3 regions of the Streptococcus sp. DTU_2020_1000888_1_SI_GRL_NUU_041A genome follow, and region 2 is predicted to be linked to each of the others. Evidence: predicted binding sites of a transcription regulator. Region 2 holds the regulator's gene; each other region holds the start of a gene.

Region 1 (4,833 bases), 1.2 Mb from region 2:
ACATGAGAGGGCAGGGCTTGCCAGTTTTCAACGAGAATCAGGAAACTGTAAACGATTCAGAGCTAGTTTTTGCCATTATTTTGTTATAATAGATAGCGAGGTATTCTATGAAGAAAATTGTATTTGTATGTTTGGGCAATATCTGCCGCAGTCCGATGGCAGAGTTTGTCATGAAGAGTTTAACAGACCAACTGAAAATCGAGAGCCGGGCAACCTCAAGCTGGGAGCACGGCAATCCCATTCATCGAGGAACACAGGCTATTTTTAAGAAATATGCCATTTCTTATGATAGGGACAAGACTTCTCAGCAGATTTCAGCAGCGGATTTTGCGGATTTTGACTACGTCATCGGTATGGATGAGAGCAATGTTCGAGATTTGAAGCGGATGGCGCCTGAAGATTTTCAGCATAAAATTTATCAGTTTGAAGAAGAAAGTGTACCAGATCCTTGGTACACAGGAGATTTTGACCAAACCTATGATTTGGTCTTGGCTGGCTGCAAGAAGTGGCTAGAGCGTTTGGATGGATAGGAATATGGATAAAGTAAAAGAATTTTACGAGAAATACAAGGTCTATCTGACCCGGCAGAATTTAGAACTCTTGGCTGTAACGGTCATTGTGCTGTCAGCTATTCTGGTCTTTACTTCGGGGATTCCTGGTAAGGGCGTTTTAACGCTGGATCAGGGCAAGATCAAGTATGACGGGACCTTGGTTCGTGGGAAGATGAACGGTCAGGGGACTATGACTTTTCAAAATGGGGACAGTTATAGCGGTCAATTTCGCAATGGCATCTTTGACGGCAAAGGGACCTTTACCTCGCAGGCTGGCTGGAAATATGAAGGGGACTTCAGCAAGGGTCAGGCTGATGGACAAGGAAAGCTAACGACAGAAGGCAATGTCGTTTATGAAGGAACGTTTAAACAAGGAATTTATCAAAATGCGCATTAAATGGTTTTCGCTCGTCAGAATCACGGGGCTGCTTCTAGTTCTGCTTTATCATTACTTCCAGGGCGTTTTCCCTGGCGGTTTTATTGGCGTGGATATCTTCTTTACCTTTTCTGGCTTCTTGATTACCGCTCTGCTTATTGACGAGTTTGCTAAGAAGAAAGAAATCGATATCCAAGGCTTTTTCAGACGGCGTTTTTATCGGATTGTACCCCCTCTGGTCTTTATGATTTTGGTCGTTATGCCCTTTACTTTCTTAATCCGTAAGGATTTTGTGGCTGGGATTGGGACACAGATTGCGGCTGCTTTGGGATTTGTGACCAACTTTTATGAAATGCTATCTGGCGGCAGTTATGAGAGTCAGTTTGTACCGCATATCCTGATCCATACTTGGAGTCTGGCTTTAGAAGTGCACTATTATGTTCTTTGGGGCTTGGCTGCTTGGGGCTTGGGCAAGGTTGCCAAGTCAACCGCCCGCTATCGCGGCCTGATTGCGCTGGTTTCTGCAGGTCTCTTTTTGGTCAGTTTTATATCAATGTTTGCTGGCGCTTTGACCACTAAGAATTATTCTGACATTTATTTCTCAAGTTTGACCCACGTCTTTCCTTTCTTTGCAGGAAGCATCCTAGCAACCTTATCTGGCGTCGGCCATGTCAGCAGTCGCTTTAAGATGCTGGAAGAAAAGCTGGCTCTCAAGCAAGTGCTAGGAATTATGGGGGGCAGTGCAGCTGTTTTGCTTTTGCTCAGCTTCCTGCTCAAGTTTGACAATCTTTGGACCTACCTGGTAGGATTCTTTATTTCAACTATCTTGGCCTGTCTGATGATTTTTGCTGCTAGGATGCTGCATGACAAGCTCCCAGATGTGAAGGAGCCTGGCATTGTCAACTTTATCGCAGATACTAGCTACGGTGTTTATCTCTTCCACTGGCCATTCTATATTATCTTTACCCAGCTGATGAGTAATGGTTTGGCTGTTCTCTTGACCACGCTGCTGTCTCTTACTTTTGCAGCCTTGTCTTTCTATATCTTGGAGCCAACTCTTGCTGGTCGTCAGCCGGTTATCATGGGCACCAAGATGGACCTGTCATCTCTTACCAGACCAATCTTTTACAGTATGATTCCGCTGACTTTGATTATGTTCTTTATCTCGGTGACAGCACCAAAGGTAGGAGCTTTTGAGGAGAGCTTGATTGTAAATGCTCTGAATCAAGCTGACACTAAGATGCAGACAACTCGAAGTCAGGTTGATCAGTCAAAGGCGACTGAGTACAATGTGGCGGACGGGATTACCATGATTGGTGACTCGGTTGCCCTGCGCTCTAGCGATCAATTACAGCAGATCTTACCAGGAATCGAGCTAGACACTGTCGTTAGCCGCAGTCTGAGCACAGGCTTGGAGGTCTACAAGACAGATATTGCTAATAGAGTGCTGAAGAAGCAGGTTGTCCTAGCTCTTGGAACTAATTCGTCCGGTTACTCGAATGAACTTTTGGATGAATATGTTTCCAGCCTGCCTAAGGGGCATCAACTGATTCTCGTAACTCCTTATGATGGTCGCTCAGAGGGTGGTGTCTTGGCTCAGCAGCGGGAGTATGAGCTAGAATTAGCCAAGAAATACGACTATGTCTTTGTGGCTGACTGGCATCAGACCGCTATCGATAATCCACAGATTTGGGAAGGGACAGACTATGTCCACTTTGGCTCGAACTCAGAGTCCATCATTGAAGGGGGAACTCTCTATGCCAATACCATTAAGCAAGCCATCGATGAAGCCAATTCAGGTAATGTGAAACCATAAATGATCAGCTCGGTTCATCCGAGCTTTTTATATTTAAACAAAGAAAGCGCTTTCATATATTATGTGAAAGTAAAAGTATGTGAAATCTCTAAAAAATAAAAAATTTTTTCACAATAACTAAAAGAATAGGCTGTAAAATAAGCGAATTTGTTATGTATTTCACAAATTAATAGAGAAAAGTTTGTGAATGTTAAGTGAAAGTGTTTACAAAAATCGTTAAATAAGTTATAATTGAATTGTGAAATAATTAACAAAGGTTAGTGTTCTTCGTCTAACCTAAGGCAAAACCATTGGAGGAATAGAATGGCTGAAAAGAAGAAAACAGTAGAACAAGAAGATAAGGCTTTGGCAGCGCAAAAGCATGTCGATGAATTGGTGCAAAAAGGTCTGGCTGCACTAGAGGAAATGAGAAAGCTGAATCAGGAACAGGTGGATTATATTGTAGCCAAGGCTTCTGTAGCAGCTTTGGATGCCCATGGTGAGTTGGCTCTGCATGCTTATGAAGAAACGGGCCGTGGAGTTTTTGAAGATAAGGCGACTAAAAACCTTTTCGCCTGTGAGCACGTTGTGAATAATATGCGCCATACGAAAACTGTTGGTGTTATTGAAGAAGATGATGTGACTGGATTGACCTTGATTGCGGAGCCAGTTGGTGTTGTCTGCGGTATCACACCGACTACCAACCCGACTTCAACAGCGATTTTCAAATCCTTGATTTCCTTGAAGACTCGTAATCCAATCATCTTTGCTTTCCACCCATCTGCTCAAGAATCTTCTGCCCATGCAGCACAAATCGTGCGTGATGCAGCGATTGCTGCAGGTGCGCCTGAAAACTGTGTGCAGTGGATTACAGCGCCATCGATGGAAGCAACTTCTGCACTTATGAACCACGAAGGGATTGCGACTATCCTTGCGACAGGTGGTAATGCAATGGTGAAGGCAGCTTATTCATGTGGTAAGCCAGCTCTGGGGGTTGGTGCCGGAAACGTACCAGCTTATGTGGAAAAATCAGCGAATATCCGTCAAGCAGCGCATGATATCGTGATGTCTAAGTCCTTTGACAATGGTATGGTCTGTGCCTCTGAGCAAGCCGTTATCATTGACAAGGAAGTTTATGATGAATTTGTAGAAGAGTTCAAATCTTATCATACTTACTTTGTAAATAAGAAAGAAAAAGCTCTGTTGGAAGAATTCTGCTTTGGTGCTAAGGCAAACAGCAAGAACTGTGCTGGTGCTAAGCTCAATCCGGATATCGTTGGTAAGCCAGCTACTTGGATTGCAGAGCAGGCAGGCTTCAGCGTGCCAGAAGACACGAATATCTTGGCCGCAGAGTGTAAAGAAGTTGGTGAAAAAGAGCCATTGACACGTGAAAAACTGTCACCTGTCATCGCTGTTCTCAAGTCTGAATCCCGTGAAGACGGTGTTGAAAAAGCCCGTCAAATGGTAGAATTCCATGGTCTTGGCCACTCAGCTGCTATCCATACAGCGGACGAAGAATTGACTAAGGAATTTGGTAAGGCTGTTCGTGCTATCCGTGTTATTTGTAACTCACCTTCTACTTTCGGCGGTATCGGGGATGTTTATAATGCCTTCCTGCCATCACTGACTCTGGGCTGTGGATCTTATGGCCGCAACTCAGTAGGTGATAACGTTAGTGCTGTGAATCTCTTGAACATCAAAAAAGTAGGAAGACGTAGAAATAATATGCAATGGATGAAACTCCCTTCAAAAACTTACTTCGAGCGTGACTCTATCCAATACCTGCAAAAATGTCGTGATGTGGAACGTGTCATGATCGTAACAGACCATGCTATGGTAGAGCTTGGTTTCCTAGATCGTATCATCGAACAACTCGATCTTCGTCGTAATAAGGTTGTTTACCAAATCTTTGCAGACGTAGAACCAGATCCAGATATCACTACAGTTGAACGTGGTACAGAGATTATGCGTACCTTCAAACCTGATACAATTATTGCGCTTGGTGGTGGTTCACCAATGGACGCAGCTAAAGTAATGTGGCTCTTCTATGAGCAACCAGAAGTGGACTTCCGTGACCTTGTTCAAAAATTCATGGATATCCGTAAACGTGC
Region 2 (4,833 bases):
CTCTGGTGTAAAACGCGCCCGCAATTTGGCTGAATATCTGGATGCCCCTATCGCTATCATTGATTATGGCGAAGATGAGGCGGGTCGCTCTGAGGGATATATCATTGGAGATGTCGAGGGCAAGAAAGCTATTCTTATTGACGACATTTTAAATACCGGTCGGACTTTCTCTGAAGCAGCTAAAATTGTCTGTCGCGAAGGCGCAGTCGAAATCTATGCTGTATCCAGTCATGGTCTCTTCGCGGATAAAGCTGCGGAATTGCTGGATAATTCTCCTATCAGGGAAATTCTTGTGACCGACTCTGTTGATACCAAAGAAAAAACACCTAAGAATCTCCACTACATTACAGCTAGTGAACTGATTGGTGATGCTATTGTCCGCATTCAAGAGAGAAAACCAGTCAGCCCACTCTTTGCCTATCAAAAGAAATAAGGTAACCGGAGTGATTTATTTAGATAATGCCGCTACAACTGCTTTGTCGCCTGCTGCAATCCAAGCAATGACCAAAACTATGACCGTCTTTGGAAATCCATCCAGTACGCATAGTCATGGCCGAGAAGCTAGTAAACTCCTCAGACAGGCGCGTGAGGATATTGCTCAAGCTCTGCATACTCAAAGCAATAAGATTCTTTTTACTTCAGGTGGCACTGAAAGCAACAATACTGCTATCAAAAGCTATGCCCTTCGTCACCAGAACCGAGGAAAACATATTGTTACCACTGCTATTGAACACCATGCTGTCTTAGAAGTGGTGGAGTACTTAGTAGACAAATTCGGCTTTGAAGCTACTTTTGTTCAGCCGGTGGATGGTCAGATTCGAGCGGCGGATATTAAAAAGGCACTTAGACCTGACACTATTCTTGTGTCCGTCATGGCGGTTAATAACGAGACGGGTGCCATGCTCCCCATTAAGGAAATTGGTGAATTACTGCACGAACATCCTGCTGCTTTTCACGTTGATGCTGTCCAAGCAATTGGTAAACTTCCCATCTACCCTGACGAGCTAAGGATTGACTTCCTCTCTGCTTCAGCGCATAAGTTTCATGGTCCCAAAGGCGTTGGCTTCCTTTATGCCAAGAAGATGGATTTTGACAATTTCATGCACGGTGGCGACCAGGAAGAAAAACACCGGGCCGGAACTGAAAATCTAATCTCTATCACAGGTATGGCGGCGGCTCTGTCAGATAGCACGGAAAATCTTGAGGAAAATCTAGAGCATGCTCAAGACTTAAAAGACAGCTTACTTGCTGACTTATCGGACATTGACTTTTACTTAAATGAAAGTCAGCCCAGCTTGCCTTACGTCATCAATTTGGGATTTCCCAATCAAAAAAATGACCTGCTTCTGCTTCAAATGGATTTAAATGGCTTTTCCATTTCAACAGGATCAGCCTGCACGGCCGGAGCTATACAACCTAGTCATGTCCTGCAGGCTATGTATGGCAAAGATTCCAACCGCTTGCACGAGTCCATTCGGATCAGTACTTCGGACCAGACGACTCTGCAAGAGATTCAATCATTTACAAAGAAATTAAAAGAAATTTTAGGAGGATAAGATGGCCTTTCAAACATCTGTTAGCTTAGCAAACTGTGAATATACCTATTCACTTCACCCAAATGTCAAGAAATTTACCTTGCGCGACAATACTTTCGCGGAAAGCAAGGTTGGAAACTATGAACTCTCTCGTCTGCTGGAATCTGTTCCCAACAGCGGAAATGGTTTTCTGCTGAAAATCATCGTCAATAAAGATTTAAATGGTTTTAAAATTAACATCACTGACAAATCAGGCCTGCGCTTGGTCAATATTTTCAAATCAGAAGACCATCACATTATCCAGCAAAAATTCTATTTCTTGATGGATAGCTTGGTTGAAAGAAATATTTTTGAAAAGATACCACAATAAGCAAGATTCTAGCAATTTTGCTTTTTTGCTTTAGGCTCTTAAAAAAACGAGCTTGACTTCTACTTAGAACACTTGAAGAAAAGACTAACCGAACCCAAAGAAAGGATTAACAATGGTTGAACTGACCTATTTGGACTCATATAAGGTAAAACGAACACTTACCTATGAAGACTTCGACGAATTTCTTCTCGCCTTCTCTGGCTGTGTCACAGTTCCTGACTCGCTCAAGGTGCTTTCTGTTACGTATAAGGGACACCAGCTGCCTTTTGCAGGGCTAATTGGAGACTTGTACCGCCAGATGTACCAGTTAGACTTAACTCCCTATCAGGACTAATCTCTTCGCAACTGCAACATAACTTAAACTTTCACTCTTTTCTTTTTTAGTGCATTAAACATCTTTAATTAGTTGATTTTTTCACAAACTTCCTATAAAATAGAATTAGAAAGGTTGTGATTTTGTGAAAACTGAAAAAAATACTACAATTCCTCGAGCAACTGCTAAAAGGCTATCGCTCTACTATCGTATTTTTAAACGTTTTAATGCTGAGAAGATCGAAAAAGCCAACTCCAAGCAAATCGCTGAAGCCATTGGTATTGACTCTGCTACTGTCAGACGAGATTTTTCTTATTTCGGTGAGCTTGGCCGCAGAGGATTTGGTTATGATGTCAAGAAATTGATGAACTTTTTTGCTGACCTCTTAAACGACAATGCTATTACCAATGTCATGATTGTTGGTGTTGGTAATATGGGGCGGGCTCTGCTGCACTATCGTTTTCATGAGCGCAATAAAATGAAGGTTGTAATGGCTTTTGACACAGATGATCATCCAGAAGTTGGCAGCACAACCAGCGATGAGATTCCTATCTATGGAATTTCCCAAATCAAAGAAAAAATACAGTCAGGAAATGTGCAAACTGCCATCCTAACTGTACCTAGCGTAAAAGCTCAAGAAGTCGCATCTATCTTAGTTCAGGCTGGTGTCAAGGGCATTCTCTGTTTCTCACCTGTAAACCTATCCCTACCTAAGGATGTGGTCGTCCAGTATGTTGACCTGACTAGCGAACTGCAGACTTTGCTCTACTTCATGAGAAAAAATGATTATTAATTTGAAAGAGGTATTAAACACTCTATGAGTAAACCTATTATTGGAATAACCGGAAATGAAAGAGAAATCCCAGACGATCACTTCATCCATATGAGCTATACAGCGACAGGATTCGTTGAGGGTGTCAAAGAAGTTGGCGGAATTCCAATGATTTTGCCAATCGGTGATGAAGAAATGGCTAAACAGTATGTTTCCATTGTCGATAAATTAATCATCACAGGAGGTCAAAATGTATGCCCTCAATTCTATGGTGAAGAGAAAACCATTGACAGCGATGATTATTTACTCAAGCGAGACATTTTTGAGTTAGCTTTAATCAAGGAAGCTCGCCGCCAAAATAAACCAATCTTCACTGTCTGCCGCGGAACCCAACTTTATAATGTAGCCCTAGGTGGTACTCTTCATCAAGATATTGAAGATCATTGGCAAGATAGCTCTGCTGAATACACGACTCAAAGCATGGTGACCAAGAACGGTTCTATTCTGCACGAAATCTATGGACCAGCATCTGAAATCAACTCCTTCCACCACCAAAGTATCAAGGATTTGGCGGCCGGCCTAGAAGTCACCGCCTATGATCCTCGGGATAAGATTATTGAAGCCATCACTTCTACTGACGGTAGTCCTTTCCTTGGCGTCCAATGGCACCCAGAGTTCTTATTTGGCTCCAGAGAAGGAGACTTAGCTCTGTTTGATTATGTTGTCAATATTCTTTAAAAACCTCTACTCCTAGATAAACTTCTTTTCAACACGAATAGAAGTTTTTTATATTCAAGTAAATCAAATTATATCATATCTGTCTCCTCTCGATAGCTATAGTAGTTGGACTTGGATACAATCAAATGATCCAAAAGAACCAAGCCCATCATCTCACATGCTTCTTTCATATGCTGGGTCACCTCATCGTCATTTCTGCTGGGAACGACTGAGCCTGATGGATGATTGTGTACCAGTATGATAGATGTCGCTAGATGCTTGAGAGCGTAGTGGAGAATCTCTCTTGGCTCAGCAATGCTTCTGCTGACCGTCCCCATAAAAATAGTCTGCTGGTGCAAAATTTGATTTTGACTATTAAGATAAATAGCAACCAAGCACTCCTGCCTCATATCTCCCAATTCCTGCTGCATCTTCTGGGCTAATTTTTGACTGCCCATAATCTGCTCTTTTTGCAAAACCTCTGCTCGGTTAATCCGACGCCCCAATTCGATAATGGCCTGCAGCTCCACAGCCTTAATCGGACCGATTCCAGAAATAGTTTGCAATTCCTGCAAAGTTAAATACTTGAGATCGTTCAAACTGGAAATTGATGATAAAATTCTTTGAGAAACTTGAAAAACACTTTCTTTTTTGTTGCCTGTCCTGAGAAAGATTGATAGAAGCTCCTGGTTACTGAGTTTTTCAGCGCCTTCTCTCATCAATCGCTCCCGCGGCATCATGCTAATATCATCTTGAAATGAAATGCTATACATAGAAACCTCCTTACCTTATTATTCGGAAAAAGAGTCAAAATCAGCAAGAATAGATACAAAAAATCTTTCGTCCAGAACAAATTTTAGATAAAAAAACACTCCAAAAGTAGAGTTCTTCCTAACCTTTGGAGTGAAATGTTTTTTACCTTTAAATCTGCATTTGATTATAGGACTTACTAAAAGATTCAAGAACTTCCTTAGGAGCCTTGTCATACTCGACAGAGCCTTCTAACGTTCCCTTGACAATCGTTCGATTGGTTGCCGCAGCATCCTCACAAGTAACCAAAGTAATCTCTGTAACGCCTTCGGTATCCTCAATCAAATCCGTTCGATCTGGAGTTACCGTTTCAACA
Region 3 (4,833 bases), 790 kb from region 2:
TGGCCCAGTAGACATAGTCAATTTCAAACTTTTCAACAGCCCGCTTGACCCGTTTTTGGTTATTATTGGACACCACAATAATCCGAATGCCCGCGTCCCGCAAATCATGGAGCCACTTCTTCATCTCTGGGGTCCCATCAGGATTATTCCAAGCAATCAAGGTGTTATCCAAATCCACCAAAACCGCTTTGATACCCTGTTTTTTCAAACTCTCTACTGTCAAATCGTAAACTGCCTCAACCGCAAAGTCCGGCATATAATCTTCAATCGCCACATCTCTCTCCAAAAATTCGTATTCTCATTATTATAGCATAAAATGGGCTATTTGGCACTCATGGTCCTATTTCTTCTAGAGTGGCTAGGTGATGTTCACTTTTCTATTTTCCAAGCAAATAAAAATAGCTCCCCAAGCGGGAAGCTTCATTTTAAATGGAACAAAAATTTATACTCACAGTCTAGGCCAGTGGCCATCTTTTTCTTTCCGTAATTTTAATTCATAAAATTCTTGAAGATCGAGAATAATACCGGTAGCACCCTCTGCTTCACCTTTTTTAATGTGAAGAACCTTAGAAAATTTCTGAAAATCCTTCTCCTCAATACCCGGGGCAATGCGAATATCAACAGATTGCCATTCACCATTTTTCTCTTCATAGCCTACTAATGCAACTAGAAAATCTTTTCCTATTTTATACTCACCGGTTAATAACATTGCTATATCATTAAAAAGACCATCGTAGTAGGTAGGATTCGACACTGCAAACAATATAATATCTTCTCTCTTGAGCTCTCCATCGACACTAGCTAGGGGAATCTCATCTACATGCTCAAGCATCGGAAGAACGGTTTCATGTCTTAATGAAGCAATGCTAAAAGAATTGTTGTATGGAGAAGATGGATTCATAATTTTGCTATAGCTATTCACATACTCTGCGACTCCTCCCAAAAGGAACAAGAAGAAATAACTAACTACAAATAGTAAAGTACGTGTTTTTCCGAAAAATAAGAAACAAATTAAGGAACAAATAATTAAAAATAATACAAAGAGAATAATTGTATGAGGGTGGGAAAATACTCTTATGAGATTATCATATGCAATCTCCCACAATTTTTGATGATATAAATTTAGATATTCTCCCACTGTAGGCTCTCCTCTTACATATTTTTCATTGATTTTGAACGATTATTTGAAAACTTATGCTTTACTAATTACATCATTATATCATCTTTCAGGCTTTTTGGCACCTTCAGCCTCAAGGGTTACAAAAAGGAAAAAAGATGATATTATAGTGGTGATAGTATAAATGTTCTGGAGGTTTGTATGGCAGAAAAAAACAGGCAGATGCAGGCTGTTTCCCCTCTTTTGCAAAAGATTATCAACTGGTCATCCGCTATTGGCGCTCTAGGAACGGTGGCCTTTTGTCTTTGGGCCTATTTCGCAGGCATTCTCCAGTCCAAGGAAACTCTCTCAGCCTTTATCCAGCAGGCGGGGATTTGGGGCCCACCCCTCTTTATCTTCCTGCAGATTCTACAGACGGTCGTGCCCATTATCCCTGGCGCCCTGACCTCTGTCGCTGGCGTTTTCATCTACGGCCATATCGTCGGCACCATTTATAACTATATCGGTATTGTCATTGGATGCGCCATTATATTTCACCTGGCTCGCATCTATGGTCCAGCTTTTGTCCAGTCTGTCGTCAGCAAGCGCACCTATGATAAATATATCGGCTGGCTGGATAAGGGTAACCGCTTTGAACGCTTCTTTATTTTCATGATGATTTGGCCCATCAGTCCAGCCGACTTTCTCTGCATGCTGGCAGCCTTGACTAAGATGACTTTCAAAAAGTACATGCTAATTATCCTTCTCTGCAAGCCCATCACCCTCGTCATCTATACCTACGGATTGACCTATATCATTGATTTTTTCTGGAAAATGGTCTCTAAATAAAAAGAAGTTGAATTGAACCACATCCCAAAAGTTAGACAGAAAAAATCTAACTTTTGGGGTGTTTTTAAATGAAACTAACTTATGAGGATAAAGTTCGAATCTATGAACTAAGAAAACAAGGAATCAGCTTAAAGCGAATTTCAGAAAAATATGAAATGAACCTTTCAAAACTTTTGACATTCCAAACCTTTTTCTATATCTTTGCTTATTACAGCACAAATCATAAAGAAAAATCAGCCAGTTTTGACTGATTTTCATCTCATGATTAAGCAAAGATTTATTCTGGCGACACCAAAATCTTGATCTGCGCCTTGTCCTGAGTCAGCTCGATAAAGCCTTCTTGCACAATATCCTCTAGCTTAATCTTCTTGGTCACAAGCTTGTCAGCAGAGAAATAACCCTGCTCCATCAGTTCCAGCACCTTAGGGAAAATATGCCGATAGGCGATAATACCCTTAAGCGATTTTTCTTGAATGGCAAATTCATTAGGGTTGATGCTAGCTTCTCGTTCCCAGATAGAAACCACCATACATTCTCCGGCCTTGTGGACAGCAGCTAAAGCTTGTCCCAGCACAACCGGCACCCCAGTCACTTCATAAGACACATCTGCCCCACCACCAGTTAAACGCTGAATAGCAGCTACCACATCTTCTCCTTCTTCTGGTCGCACAATGATGGCCCCAAGCTCCTCTGCCTTGGCTTGGCGTTCTGGAGATAATTCAACTCCATAAATCTTAGAGGCACCGGCTGCCCGCAAAGCCTCAATAATCAAGAGCCCGATTGGTCCCAAACCGAAGACAACCGCTGTATCACCCGTCTTAAGAGCTGACTGACGGACCGCGTAAACAGCCACAGCAGCAGGTTCTGTCAAGGCTGCCTGCTCATAGCTAAGACTGTCTGGAACTTTGTGAACAATGTCTCCGTCCAAAACACAGTATTTGGCAAAACCACCGTCTGCCGCCAAACCGACAAAGTTTAGATTGGGGTCCAGATTATAATCACCGACAAGATTATGCTTAGCCAAAATGGGCTCAACTGTCACCCGATCGCCAACCTTGACTCGTGTCACAGCACTGCCGACCTCAACAATTTCCCCGGCAAACTCATGTCCCAAGGTTACAGGCGCTTTCTGGCCAGAGTAGACATGCTCTGTTTCTGTCGGAATAAAAATCGGTCCGTCCAGATATTCATGTAAGTCAGTTCCACAGATTCCTGTATACTTGACCGCAATCTTAACCTGATGCGGTTTGACTTCCGGTACATCCACTTCTTCAATACGCACATCTTTAGCGCCATACCAACGCGCAGCATTCATTTTTGCCATAAACATACCTCGCTTTATAATTTGTTAGTTTAATTGTAAACCCTTTCAGAAATCTTGTCAAAAGATTAGCTACATTTTCAAAAAAAATCATACAAAAAACCAGCATCAGCTGGTCATAGACTTATTCTGCAATTCTAGCCGAGTAAAACGGAAAAAGAAACATTAAAACAATATAAAGAATCAAGAGTATCGCACGGAGCAATCCGCCAAATAGAAAAGCAACCACTAAAGTTCCTAAACAAATAGAAAAATTAGTAAAATTTGTTTCAATCAGCAAGGTTTGTCCTGCTTTAACTGTCACTGGCTTGGTTTTCATAGGAGCTGCTCCTACACGAACAACAGCTTCTTCTCCCTCAATAGGAAAAACAGCCTCATCACCATTCTTAATTGCGCCCACTTTCTGATCATTGATAAAGATTGGAAACTTTCCAATAATCCCTACAAAACCTGTCTCGCGTTTGATTTTAATTTCCGGCATAAAAGACTCCTTTGTTTTTTAATTATTTTAACACAACCGATGGCAAAAGAAAAGATAGAAAACCAGCCTTGAGGCTGGTTTTCTATCTTTTTTAAAGTTTCTCCAACTCTTCATTGAGCAGTTTTTGTGCTACTTGTGGATTGGCTTGACCCTTAGTAGCCTTCATGAGCTGACCAATCAGTGACTTGGCCGCATTCTTATTGCCACCCTTATAGTCATTGATGGCTTTTTCATTGTTGGCAAATACTTCTTGGATAATAGGAAGAAGCTGGACAGGGTCTGAGATTTGGATTAGTCCTGCTTTTTGTACATACTCTTTAGCAGAGCCACCATTTTTAGCCAGATGGACAAAGACCTTCTTAGCAATCTTAGAAGAAATCGTTCCGTCTGAAATCAATGCAATCATTTCAGTCAGGTTCTCAGGTGTCAGCTCAATCTCAGAGATGGTCTTGCCTTCGGCATTGAGGTATTGAGCCACTTCTCCTTGGAGCCAGTTAGAGACAGCCTTGGCGTCAGCGCCTGCCGCAACAGCTGCTTCAAAGAAGTCTGACACAGCCTTGGTCGCGGTCAGCTGCTTGGCATCGTAGTCAGACAGACCGTAGTCGCCCACATACTTAGCCCGGCGCTCTTTTGGAAAGGCAGGCAGACTACTGCGTACTTGCTCAATCCAAGCATCCTCAATCTCAAAGATTGGCAGATCAGGCTCTGGGAAGTAACGGTAGTCCGCTGAACCTTCCTTAACCCGCATGAGCAGAGTTTCGCCAGTTGCTTCGTCATAACGACGGGTTTCCTGACGGATTTGACCACCACTGCGCAGGATTTCAGCCTGGCGTTTTTCCTCAAATGCCAGACCCTTACGGACAAAGTTGAAGGAGTTAAGGTTTTTCAGCTCAGTCTTAGTACCAAACTCTTCCTGTCCGTAAGGACGGATAGAAATATTGGCGTCCACCCGCATGGAGCCCTCTTCCATCTTGACATCCGAAATACCCGTGTACTGGATGATTTCCTTGAGGGCAGTCAGATAGGCATAAGCTTCTTCTGGACTGCGCATATCTGCTTCCGATACAATCTCAATCAGCGGCACCC

The links. The regulator Rex, encoded in region 2, represses fermentation and respiration genes when NADH is low (regulators of the CRP and FNR family bind a similar motif). The targets are predictions, from matches to a motif close to TTGTGAANTANTTCACAA.
Region 1: a site for Rex is predicted at 2,980-2,997, ahead of adhE (bifunctional acetaldehyde-CoA/alcohol dehydrogenase). Genes of this name have one in related genera too.
Region 3: a site for Rex is predicted at 3,303-3,320, ahead of RSK81_RS02865 (2,3-butanediol dehydrogenase). Genes of this name have one in related genera too.

What each region holds. Positions count from the first base shown of each region.
Region 1 is NZ_CP135591.1:68,955-73,787, forward strand. Features, by position in the region: gene RSK81_RS00420 (low molecular weight protein-tyrosine-phosphatase) at 108-530, shown strand; gene RSK81_RS00425 (MORN repeat-containing protein) at 523-948, shown strand; gene RSK81_RS00430 (acyltransferase family protein) at 938-2,743, shown strand; gene adhE (bifunctional acetaldehyde-CoA/alcohol dehydrogenase) at 3,047-4,833, shown strand, end outside.
Region 2 is NZ_CP135591.1:1,346,022-1,350,854, forward strand. Features, by position in the region: gene RSK81_RS06500 (ribose-phosphate diphosphokinase) at 1-433, shown strand, start outside; gene RSK81_RS06505 (cysteine desulfurase family protein) at 444-1,556, shown strand; gene RSK81_RS06510 (DUF1831 domain-containing protein) at 1,558-1,905, shown strand; gene RSK81_RS06515 (DUF4649 family protein) at 2,018-2,239, shown strand; gene RSK81_RS06520 (redox-sensing transcriptional repressor Rex) at 2,364-3,011, shown strand; gene RSK81_RS06525 (gamma-glutamyl-gamma-aminobutyrate hydrolase family protein) at 3,036-3,728, shown strand; gene radC (RadC family protein) at 3,797-4,480, opposite strand; gene RSK81_RS06535 (class A sortase) at 4,629-4,833, opposite strand, start outside.
Region 3 is NZ_CP135591.1:559,147-563,979, reverse strand. Features, by position in the region: gene RSK81_RS02885 (YqeG family HAD IIIA-type phosphatase) at 1-274, opposite strand, end outside; gene RSK81_RS02880 (hypothetical protein) at 449-1,138, opposite strand; gene RSK81_RS02875 (TVP38/TMEM64 family protein) at 1,319-1,945, shown strand; partial or broken gene RSK81_RS12905 (transposase) at 2,014-2,118, shown strand; gene RSK81_RS02865 (2,3-butanediol dehydrogenase) at 2,223-3,269, opposite strand; gene RSK81_RS02860 (hypothetical protein) at 3,391-3,747, opposite strand; gene gatB (Asp-tRNA(Asn)/Glu-tRNA(Gln) amidotransferase subunit GatB) at 3,839-4,833, opposite strand, start outside.